Regions from separate parts of the Synechococcus sp. CC9616 genome, predicted to be linked through region 2. Evidence: predicted binding sites of a transcription regulator. Region 2 holds the regulator's gene; the other holds the start of a gene.
What was found. Region 2 encodes NtcA, which controls nitrogen genes in cyanobacteria. Its sites were predicted from a motif close to GTANCNNNNGNTAC; they were not measured.
Positions count from the first base shown of each region.

Region 1: a site for NtcA is predicted at 1,832-1,845, ahead of fmdA (formamidase). Genes of this name have one in related genera too.

Region 1 is NZ_KI911558.1:1,950,414-1,956,066, forward strand. Features, by position in the region: gene SYN9616_RS15760 (hypothetical protein) at 114-530, shown strand; gene SYN9616_RS0111205 (formamidase) at 570-1,691, shown strand; gene fmdA (formamidase) at 1,895-3,100, shown strand; gene SYN9616_RS16610 (FmdB family zinc ribbon protein) at 3,180-3,458, shown strand; gene urtE (urea ABC transporter ATP-binding subunit UrtE) at 3,509-4,255, opposite strand; gene urtD (urea ABC transporter ATP-binding protein UrtD) at 4,284-5,027, opposite strand; gene urtC (urea ABC transporter permease subunit UrtC) at 5,078-5,653, opposite strand, start outside.
Region 2 is NZ_KI911558.1:2,358,611-2,364,263, reverse strand. Features, by position in the region: gene dcd (dCTP deaminase) at 1-248, opposite strand, end outside; gene SYN9616_RS0113190 (cob(I)yrinic acid a,c-diamide adenosyltransferase) at 248-850, opposite strand; gene rph (ribonuclease PH) at 956-1,693, shown strand; gene ntcA (global nitrogen regulator NtcA) at 1,851-2,516, shown strand; gene SYN9616_RS0113175 (DUF3084 domain-containing protein) at 2,544-3,737, shown strand; gene SYN9616_RS0113170 (resolvase) at 3,734-4,171, shown strand; gene SYN9616_RS0113165 (DUF3146 family protein) at 4,149-4,406, opposite strand; gene pth (aminoacyl-tRNA hydrolase) at 4,403-5,023, opposite strand; gene SYN9616_RS0113155 (TatA/E family twin arginine-targeting protein translocase) at 5,034-5,267, opposite strand; gene psbH (photosystem II reaction center phosphoprotein PsbH) at 5,277-5,489, opposite strand; gene psbN (photosystem II reaction center protein PsbN) at 5,574-5,653, shown strand, end outside.

The DNA.
Region 1 (5,653 bases), 410 kb from region 2:
ACTTCCGCCTCAATGCCTTACTGCATCTTGGAGCAATGAAGGACATTCCTTGGAGAAAATGCTTCCTGGTATCAGCCGTCGTTCTGACGATGCCATTCCAGGGATGCAAATCCTTGCCCAAGGAGGTGAAATACCAAAACGCAGAGCCAGGAGATGCCCTGGTCGTCAGCGAAGGTACAACGATCGAGCTCTCTCACGCCTTTAAAGGTGGAGAGCCGAATGGCCTCTATGACGGCGGGGTGATCGTGGACGAGCCTGACAACGGCCGAAGGTTGATCGAAATCAATGCTGTCTGCAGCATGCCTGATCTACCTAACTGGCCTGAATACGACAACATTTACGGGCGATGGCTTGAAGCTGATGAAGAGCCTGGGGTTGATGGGGGCGACACCGATTGGCAACTGTTGATGTACTTCGATGGCCGTCTAGTTGATCAAGGGAAGCAAGGAGCACCGTCATGGGCGAAGCGGCTTGCCGAAAATCTCTGCAGAAAAGGCGACTTCGAAGACGAGTCAGCAAAAAATAGGTAACACCGGTTACCAGCGACAGCGATCTCTCGGGCGAAAAACTTGCAGACGGTCTCAGATGCAACAGTTCACCCCAAAACCGTGACGCACCATGGGAATGGTTCTCATTCTTGCCCTATGGCCAGTACGGGTAGCGTCAGTTCCTGGGATGAATCGCTGCTTATTGCGATGATTCAGTATCCAGTTCCTGTGATCAAGGGACCGGAGGACATCCAGACGCAGGTCGATCAGATCTGCAAGGCTGTTGCCACAACGAAGGCCGGCTACCCAGAAGCCGATCTCATCGTGATGCCTGAGTACTCCACTCAGGGTCTGAACACGGCGATCTGGACGTACGACGAGATGCTTCTCCGCATCGACTCTCCAGAAATTGATCGTTTCAAAAATGCTTGCAAGGAAAACGACGTCTGGGGCGTCTTCTCCTTGATGGAAGTGAACGACGATCCCAGCCTCCCACCGTTTAATTCAGCGATCATCATCAACTCAGATGGTGAAATTGCACTTCATTACAGGAAACTGCAACCATGGGTTCCCATTGAGCCCTGGTCACCAGGCAACTATGGAATGCCTGTCTGTGATGGACCCAAAGGCTCAAAACTAGCTGTCTGCATTTGCCACGACGGCATGTTCCCCGAACTCGCCAGGGAAGCCGCATACAAAGGGGCCAACGTTTACATCCGAATCTCAGGATATTCCACCCAGGTGAATGATCAATGGATCTGGACGAATAGAACAAACGCTTGGCAGAATTTGATGTACACAATTTCTGTCAATCTGGCTGGTTACGATGGTGTCTTCTACTACTTTGGAGAGGGAACCGTCTGCAACTACGACGGCAATGTGATCCAACAAGGCCATCGGAATCCCTGGGAGATTGTGACAGCAGAACTCTTCCCCCGATTGGTGGATAAAGCCCGTGAGAACTGGGCACTCGAAAACAATATCTTTAATCTGGGATGTCGTGCCTACGTCGGTAAACCCGGCGGTGAAAGAGCTAACTACCTCACTTGGGTAGAGGATCTAGCCAACGGAGAATACAAACTGCCATGGGACAGCAGCATACGTATTCGCGATGGCTGGAAGTATTACCCCGACGGAGTCAAGCTTGGACCAATGCCAAAAACAGAAGCTCCTGCGGCTGAACCTGTAGCAACAACTGTTTAATCCATACACGATCAGGCTTCAGGCAATACCTGAGGCCTGATTATTTCTTATAAAGGAATTTCACATACCACAAAATATTTTTTTACACAGTAGGAATGGCAACAATATATTGATTTCAAAGCAGGCATCTTTTGTGGTGTGTATCAACTGCGACTTTTGATTCCCCTTTGGATGGATTCAATGGATTTGTCGCAACTGCATCGATGCCTGAAACCCTTTTCAAGGTTGATCTCACAAAACCGATGGATCAACAGGAGATGCCGGGTCATAACAGATGGCATCCCGATATTCCAGCCGTCGCTTCGGTGAATCCAGGTGACGTCTTCCGAATTGAATGCAAGGATTGGACAGACGGACAAATCAAAGATGATGACAACCCGCAAGATATTGCCGATGTCAACCTAGAAGTTGTTCATGTATTGAGCGGACCTATTTGGGTCAACGGAGCACAACCAGGAGACATTCTCGTTGTCGATATTCTTGAAGTCGGCGCTCTACAAGGCGATGAATGGGGTTTTACTGGTATTTTTGCCAAAGAAAATGGTGGAGGTTTTCTCACTGATCACTACCCAAAAGCAGCTAAAGCAATCTGGGATTTAGAGGGCGTTTACACATCTTCGAGACACATTCCAGGTGTGCGCTTCGCTGGTATTACACACCCTGGACTCATCGGATGCGCTCCTTCCATGGAGCTGCTGAATGAATGGAATCGGCGGGAAACTGAACTCGTTAATACTGCACCAGACCGCAGAACGTATGGTGCTGGTCTTTCTGGCAGTGAACCCGTTCTCGCAGCGCTTCCAAATCCAAACAGTGCAATCCTCGGCAATGTTGCAGCTGGCGACTTCGACCGTATTGCCAACGAGGCTGCCCGCACAGTTCCGCCCCGTGAACATGGCGGCAACTGCGACATCAAAAACCTGACCAAAGGCACGAGAATTTACTTCCCTGTATACGTTGAAGGTGGAAAACTCTCAATGGGTGACATTCACTTTTCACAGGGTGACGGGGAGATTTCTTTCTGCGGTGCCATTGAGATGTCTGGCTACCTTGATTTACATGTTGACGTGATAAAAGGTGGAATGGCGAAATATGGGATGGTTAATCCCATGTTTAAAACTAGTCCGGTTGAACCACATTACACAGATTACTTGGTCTTTGAAGGTATATCCGTTGATGAATTCGAGGGCAAGCAGTATTACATGGATGTTCACATAGCATATCGCCGAGCTTGCTTGAATGCAATTGAGTATTTGAAAAAGTTTGGTTATACCGGTGAACAAGCTTATTTGCTCCTCAGCTGTGCTCCTGTAGAAGGAAGGGTCAGCGGTATTGTTGATATCCCAAACGCATGTTGTACGCTTGCACTACCAACCTCAATTTTTGATCAGGATATACTCCCGTGTTGATTCTTTAAATCAACCAAAATAGCCACAACGTCCTAAGCTTCCATCATTCTGATGGAAGCTTTTTAACTTAAACTTCAAAATGCCAGTTTACGAATTCGAATGCAAGTCTGATACTTGCGCAACCAGTTATGAGGTTTGGAGATCTATTGAACAACGCTCCTACGATACGCAATGCCCCGAATGTGGCTGCGATGGCAAGAGGCTATTCTCTCCACCGATGATGCTATCCACAAGTATTCGATTGAAAACCGAAGATAAAAATCCAAAAGTCGTTCGACGAGAAGCACAGGAAAAAATCAACAAGCCAAGGTTGCGTTCGAGTGATTCCCGTCCATGGATGCTGAATAGAGGTTGTTGAACCGTCAGATCAACAACCTAAACAGCAAAGATTAAATTTTTGCCCTCAAATCAAACCGTCAAGAACTCTTCGATAACCCGATCTGATAATTGTGAAGTTGGCCCACTAGACACGATACCGCCGCGTTGCATCGCATAATAGAAACTTGACTGTTTAACGAAATGGAGATGCTGTTCAACCAACAAGACACTGATACCTGTTTCTTTGATGATTCGCTGAACAGCTCTCTCAATATCAAGAATGATAGAAGGCTGAATCCCTTCTGTCGGTTCATCAAGTAAAAGGAGCTTTGGCTTTCCAAGCAACGCTCTCGCAATAGCAAGCTGCTGCTGTTGACCACCACTCAAATCGCCACCGCGACGATTTAAAAACTGCTCAAGGATGGGAAAAAGTTCAAAAACAATTGGATCGATATGCTTATTTTTTCCCATACCGCCTGGAAGTGATTCCATTCCAATCATCAAATTTTCTTTAACAGTGATCCTTGGAATAATGTCACGTCCTTGTGAGACATAACCAATTCCACGTCGAGCACGCTTATAAGGGGCCTGATCAGCTAAAAATACTCCATCGTATTCAATAGAACCAGAGCGCTGCTCGAGCAATCCAATAATTGTTTTCAGAAAAGTAGTTTTACCAACACCATTACGACCAATGAGACAAATCATCTCTCCTTCAGGTATGTGGAGATCTACATTCCTAAGGATATGGCTTTCTCCATAGTAGACGTTTATCCCACTTGCTTTGAGAATGGTTTTTGTGGCGGAAGGGTGTGATTTGGTTTGGATTTGAGTCATGATAATTTAGAGAATTGAATAATAAAAGTTAGTCAGATTGGCCGAGATAAACTTCAATCACTTTTGGATCAGCTTTAACTTGCTCCAAAGTTCCTTCTGTTAACTTTTGACCTTGATGCAATACGGTGACTGGCGCTCCAAGATCGCGAATAAATTCCATATCATGCTCAATAACAACCACGGTATGTTCCCCGGCTAGAGATTTGATCAACTCGGCCGTTTTATTGGTTTCATCGTCTGTCAAACCAGCCACAGGTTCATCCAACAAAATAATGTCAGGAGACTGTGCAACCAGCATCGAGATCGCCAACCACTGCTTCTGTCCGTGAGAAAGAGAACCTGCATCAGCCTTCGCAAATGGAGCCAGACCGACATAGTCCATCAAACGATGCACCTCATCTTTCACAGTGCTATTGAGTTTTTCAAACATCAATTGGAATGGAGCCTTGTTAGGCGAAGCTGCTAATTCTAAATTTCTTGCGACTGTGAGATGTTCAAAAACACGTGGGGTTTGAAATTTACGTCCAACACCAAGATTTGATATTTTCTGCTCAGATAACCCTACAATACTGGAGCCACGTAATGAAACAGAACCCTTGGTTGGTTTTACTTTACCAGTGATTACATCTAGAAAGGTCGTTTTACCGGCACCGTTAGGACCAATAATCGATCGCAACTCACCATGCTCAAGAGCAATCGATAGATCTGTGAGTGCGAAAAATCCATCGAAATCAACACTTACATCACTTAGTTCAAGGATTGGGGTGGACATAGTTTTGGGTGCAAAGTAAGAGCGGAAAAGATAATGTTAAAAATTTGAAATCATCCTGTATACCCCTGATCTAAATCAGCCTTGGGATATGTTGGTGATTTTTTGGCAATACCGAAGGCAGCAAGCATTGTTTGTAAACCTCCATTCTTAAACCATCCGTAGATTCCGTCAGGCATCAGTGTGACGACAAAGATAAACAACCCACCCTGAACAAACAACCATGCTTCTGGCAATGCTTCACTCACAAGGCTACGGAGATAGTTAACAAGAACAGCTCCAATAATCGGACCAATCAAGGTACCTCTTCCTCCGACAGCAACCCAGATCACCATTTCAATAGACATTGAAATGGCCATGTACTGCGGTGAAACAATGCCGGATTGGATGGTATACAAAGCACCGGAAACACCAGCCAAACCTCCAGCAACCAAGAAAACAATGACCTTAAAAGGAACAGGGTTAAAGCCACTGGAACGTAAGCGAGCTTCGTCGTCTCGAATACCGATGAGGGCATCACCAAAACGGCCACTAGTAAGGAACTTGCAAAGCAGATAAGCAAACGGAAGTAAGATTAAAGTAATTCTATAAAAAATAATTTGAGCATCATCAGAACCCACAATTAATCC
Region 2 (5,653 bases):
TGCAGAGGGGTCGGCTCAAGGTTGGCCGGATTGAAGCGCTTTGGGTTCATCACAGTGCCGGGGACGTGCCGGAAAATCATGAACTCCTGCGGTGAAAGCCTGAGGTCGTAGCCGTAGGAGGAGCAGCCAAAGCTGAGAACGGGACGCTCACGATTTTCGGGATCGAGATGACGCACCAAACCCTTTTGAAAGGGAGTGATCATTCCTTCAGCAGCTTGCTCAGTGATCCAGCGATCGCATTTCAGCATCAGAAACCTCGTCGCAATTCAGTGACCTGATCCGCCATCGACATCACGCTGGCTGGGATGGCGGGCCCAGTGATGATCACATCCATCGAACCAGGCCGCTGCTTCAGGGAGTCGACCAACTCCTGTTCATCGAGGTAACCCAGTGCCACAGCAAGACCCAGTTCATCAAGCACCAGTTGGTCGAGATCGCCTTGCATCAAGTGATGACGACAGTCGTTCCAGACGGCTTCCACCGCAGGCCTGGCCTGCTCGACACCGGCTTCAGATAGGCAGGCCTGAACGTCAGGCCGCAACCAGGCCAAACCACCGCAGAGATTGACGCAGCCGCCAGGCCCCTGCTGTACTCCGCCCTTGAGAAATTGCGCAATCAGAACACGACTGCCGAGCCCAGCTGCACGCATCGCCTGACTGAACACCGTTGAAAAGCTGCCCCGATACGGAGCGGTGTGCACCTGCAGCTGACCTTCAGGCTCAACAAGATGCAGGGGCACCCTCGAGGGAACCGTCGCCAGAGGCAGCAAAGCGGCTTGTTCTCTTGCCAGAGAGCTCTGGCTTGGAAGCTCCGCTGATGGGGTGCGCGTGGATTTCAGGCTGGCGGTCATCGAGGTGATGGTCAACCGGATACCCGGGAAGACCTTGAATGTAGCGGCGAGATCACAAGGATCAAGCCCATTGACACCACCTGTGGTGTGCTGTCGAATCATTCCATGAGTGATCACCCTGCTTCTCGCCGAGACGGCCGCAACATCAACGACTTGAGACCCTTCAGCGTCAGCTGGAATCCCATGGGATTTGCGCTCAGCTCGCTGATCGTTCAGACGGGGCAGACGTCGGTGCTTTGCAGCGTCTGTCTTGAGGACAAGGTGCCCCGCTGGCGTATGGGAGAGGGACTGGGATGGGTTTCCGCTGAGTACCGGCTTCTGCCTGGCTCCACTCCTGAGCGCCAGCCGAGAGAACTCATGAAGCTGTCGGGTCGCACCCAGGAAATCCAGCGTCTGATCGCTCGAAGTCTTCGTGCCGTTGTGGACATGCAGGCCCTTGGCGAGCGCAGCCTGTTGATTGACTGCGATGTGATTCAGGCGGATGCCGGCACCAGAACAGCGGCCATCACCGGAGCCTGGCTGGCACTGCGTCAAGCCACGGATGCTCTGCTCCAACAGGGCCTGCTGGAACGCGATCCATTGATCAACCAGGTGGCAGCTGTATCAGTCGGTCTTGTCGACGGGAGAGGCCTGCTCGACCTTGATTACAGCGAGGACAGTCGGGCTGAGGTGGATCTAAATGTGGTGATGGCATCTGACGGGCGGCTGCTTGAAATTCAGGGCACAGCCGAACGAGCTCCGTTCAGCCGGGGGCAACTCAATCAGCTCCTGGATCTTGCTGAACCCGGCTTACAGCAGCTGTTCACCGCCCAGAGGCAGGCCTACGCCGATGTCAGAACCTGATGAGCCTGGAGCGCGGCCGGGAAATAGTAATGACTGTTACAGGATGAACCTTCGTCGATCCTTAGCTTCCTGATAGTCAGCACGGGACAGCGGCGAAACCATGAATGCAGCCAGCAGTGGTTTCACCCGTTACTCCCCAACCGTGCCCCCTTCGACAATGGGGTCCCAGGCTCCATCGAGCCGTTCACTGCTTGATGTGATCCGCGATCTCGACGGTGCCAGCAGCGAACTGGTGGAACGCAATAAAACGATTTTTTTTCCTGGCGATCCAGCAGAACGGGTATATCTGATCCGCCGTGGTGCGGTGCGCTTGTCTCGCGTTTATGAGTCCGGAGAAGAGATCACCGTGGCCTTGCTTCGGGAAAACAGTCTGTTCGGGGTGCTCTCACTGCTGACGGGACACCGGTCCGACCGCTTTTATCACGCTGTTGCCTTTACCCGCGTTGAGATGGTGACGGCGCCGGCCGCATCCGTTCGCACTGCAATCGAGGCAGACACCGCCGTTGGCCTGCGACTGCTACAAGGCCTTTCCAGTCGGATTCTTCAGACGGAAACGATGATTGAAACACTCACGCACCGGGACATGTCCTCCCGTTTGGTGAGTTTTCTGCTAGTGCTCTGCCGTGATTTCGGCGTGCCCGATGACATGGGCATCACGATCGATCTGCGCCTCTCCCACCAGGCGATCGCCGAAGCGATCGGATCAACCCGCGTCACAATCACCCGCCTGCTGGGAGACTTGCGCCAATCCGGATTGGTGCAGATTGATCGCAAGAAGATCACAGTGCTGGATCCAATCGCTCTGGCCAAGCGGTTCAGCTGAACCGTTCATGCAAGCAGGGAGGAGCCGGTGAGCGGCTGGCTTCTCATCCTGTCGCTGCTCGTCCTCGGTGGGGTGCTCTCCACCCTCGGAGATCGACTTGGTAGCCGGGTCGGCAAAGCCCGGCTCAGCTTGTTCAACATGCGACCACGCCGTACGGCCGTGGTCATCACCGTGCTCACCGGCAGCCTGATCAGTGCCCTCTCCCTCGGCCTGATGCTGCTGGTCAGTCGACAGCTGCGCGTCGGCTTGTTTGAACTCGATGCGTTGCAGCAGAAGCTCAGCGAAAGCCGGCAACAGCTCAAAGCCAACCTGGCGGAACTCGAAAAAAACAGAAGCGCCCTCGCCTCCGCTGAACAGGACCGGCGCACTGCCCGTGCGCAAACCCAGGAAGTGGAGACGAAACTCGGTGAAGCCAAGCAAAAGGCTGCTCAGCTACGCGAAGAACTGGAACCACTGCAGGCGCAACGCCAAACCCTGGAAGCCGAACGGGATCGGCTTAGTCAAGACATCGCAGCGCGTGACGCCGATATTCGACGCACCGAAACAGAGCTTGCGGCAGTCCGCAATCGCATCAGTGCTGGGGAGGATGAACTCAAACAGCTGGAACGCAATCTGATCGCCTTGCGGCGAGGGGATGTTGCTCTCAGCAGCGGTCAGACCCTGGCAAGGACCACGGTGCAGCTGGAGAATCCCAGCCAGGCCAAAGAGGTGATCGATCGCCTGCTGCGTGAAGCGAATCTGACGGCCTACAGCCGGGTTTTACCTGGCGACAAACCTGAAAAGCAGATCATCCTTGTCCCCCGAAGCGATGTGGAGAGGCTCCGCAAAATGATCAGCAAACCTGGAACCTGGGTGGTTTCGATGCGCTCCGCAACAAACGTGCTGCGAGGGGAGAGCATCGTTTACGCCATTCCTGATGTCCGCCCCAATCGCACCGTCGCCCGTCAGGGAGAAGTGTTGGCCAGCGCCACTCTGGACTCAGCCCAGCGATCACCCGACACCATCCGGACCAGCATGAACCTTCTGCTTGCATCGGCTTTCGCCGAAGTGAGGAGACGGGGCTCGCTGACTGAAGGTCTGCAATTCGATCCCAATGCCCTCAGCCAGCTCGGACAACAGCTGGTGAATCGTGAATCCGGATCGGTGAATCTCCAGGTTGTGGCGGCTCGCACCAGTGAGAGCGCTGACCCGGTGATGGTGTTGATTCAACTCGCCCAATGACAAGAGTGGTCGGTTTCGATCCAGGCCGAAGCAAGTGCGGCCTGGTGCTAGTGACGACCGACTCAGCCCAGGTGCTTGACAGTGATGTGCTGGTCCCTGAAGCCGTGCTTACCACATTGAACAAATGGAGGCAGCGCGGCGATCTGGAGATGATCGTGATGGGAGATGGGACGGGCAGCAAAACCTGGATCGAGCCGCTGCAGGATCTCACCACTTTGGTTCAGGTCAATGAACGCGGAACAACCTTGAAGGCCCGTCAGCGGTACTGGCAGCTGTGGCCACCTACGGGTCTGACCCGACTCCTTCCCGAAGGACTGAGAGTGCCGCCGGTTCCCCTCGATGCCGTTGCAGCTTTGGTGATGGTGGAGGCTTATCTGAACCTGACCTGTTCATGGCAGGTGCAAGCACCCCTCAGAAGCGTGCGCGAACGGTGAAGACATAGTCACCACCAGGCTCCAATCGGTAATCAGCCCGGACCAGGAAGCGACGCAACGCGTCCTGAATCAGGGCCCGTCCAAGCGACGGTTCAACGGTGAGTTCTCCACGATCAAAAAACCAGCTGAACTGCCACTGGAACCCCCCGGCAATGACCTCTCCTTCCAGGCATTGATCCAGAAAACATTGCCTCAGAACCCTGAGATGGGCTGTGGTCGCCGGAAGTGCCGTCATCGCTGCGCGGAGTGATGCTCGGGGCGAAAGGCATTGATGCTGTTCCCTGCTCGCTCAATGCCGACCCGCTGGATCAGCTGCAATCCATCGAGCACTTCATTCAGCACCTGTTTGACCGTCCCCTGCTCATCTTTTCCGAAGCTACCGAGCACATGGGAGACAGTGCGAGCCTTCCGTTCGGTGGGATTCTCAGCAGGAGCACCAATTCCGATCCGCAGTCTTGGAAACATCTCAGTGCTCAGATGTTGGATCGTGCTGCGCAGACCGTTATGACCACCTGCACTGCCCTTGGCTCTCAACCGCAGGCGACCGAGGGGTAGATCCATGTCGTCCACGAGAACGAGCAGCTGATCCGGAACCAGATCGAACCAGTCGAGTGCCGCTCTGATCGAGCGACCACTGTCATTCATGAAGGTCTGAGGCATCAACAAACGCAAACGCTGATCACCAATGCCGACATCGGCAGTGAGACCGTGCAATTTGGATTGATGGCGAAACTGAAAGCCGTTCTTCTCAGCCAGAAGCTCCAGGGCCATGAAGCCGATGTTGTGGCGTGTCCCCTGGTACTTGCCGCCGGGATTCCCGAGGCCCACGACCAATCTCAACCGATTGGACATGGCTTGAAGCTCAACGATCCGAGGATGGATGCTCCGATGCTTCGGAGGACTCAGCTTCGATGACCTCGGGGTCGGCCATCGCTTTGTTGATCTCGCGCTCGAACTCCTTGGAAGCGGACTGAAATCCCTTCAAGGTTTTTCCAAGGGTTCGTCCAAGTTCCGGCAAACGCTTTGGACCGAACACCAAAAGAGCAACGGCGCCGATGACCGCCATTTCAGGGAGACCGACGCCGAAGATGTTCATGGAAGGCGGTCAGCCCAGACCATTCCAGTTGACATTGATGCCCTCAAGGATCAATGACTTGTTATAGAGCTGAAGGATGACGAGAAGGAAGACGAGAAGGAAGACGAGAAACAACACCATGAAGATCCCCATCACAGGGGTTGTCCCCCAGCCAGGCACCACCTTGCCGTACTCGGAGTTCAAAGGGCGGAGGAGGTCTCCCAGACGGGTGCGTTGAGCCATGGCGACGCTTTGTCTCGGGTCGAGTGAAGTGCCGATACTGTAGGGGCCGACTCCGGTGAAGGGTCGATCCTGTCGAGAGATGTGATGGAAACCACCTCCCCAGCCCTATCCGTGGCCATTGGCGTGCTCGCTGCGCTGCTCGGTCTCACCGGTTTCGGTGTTTA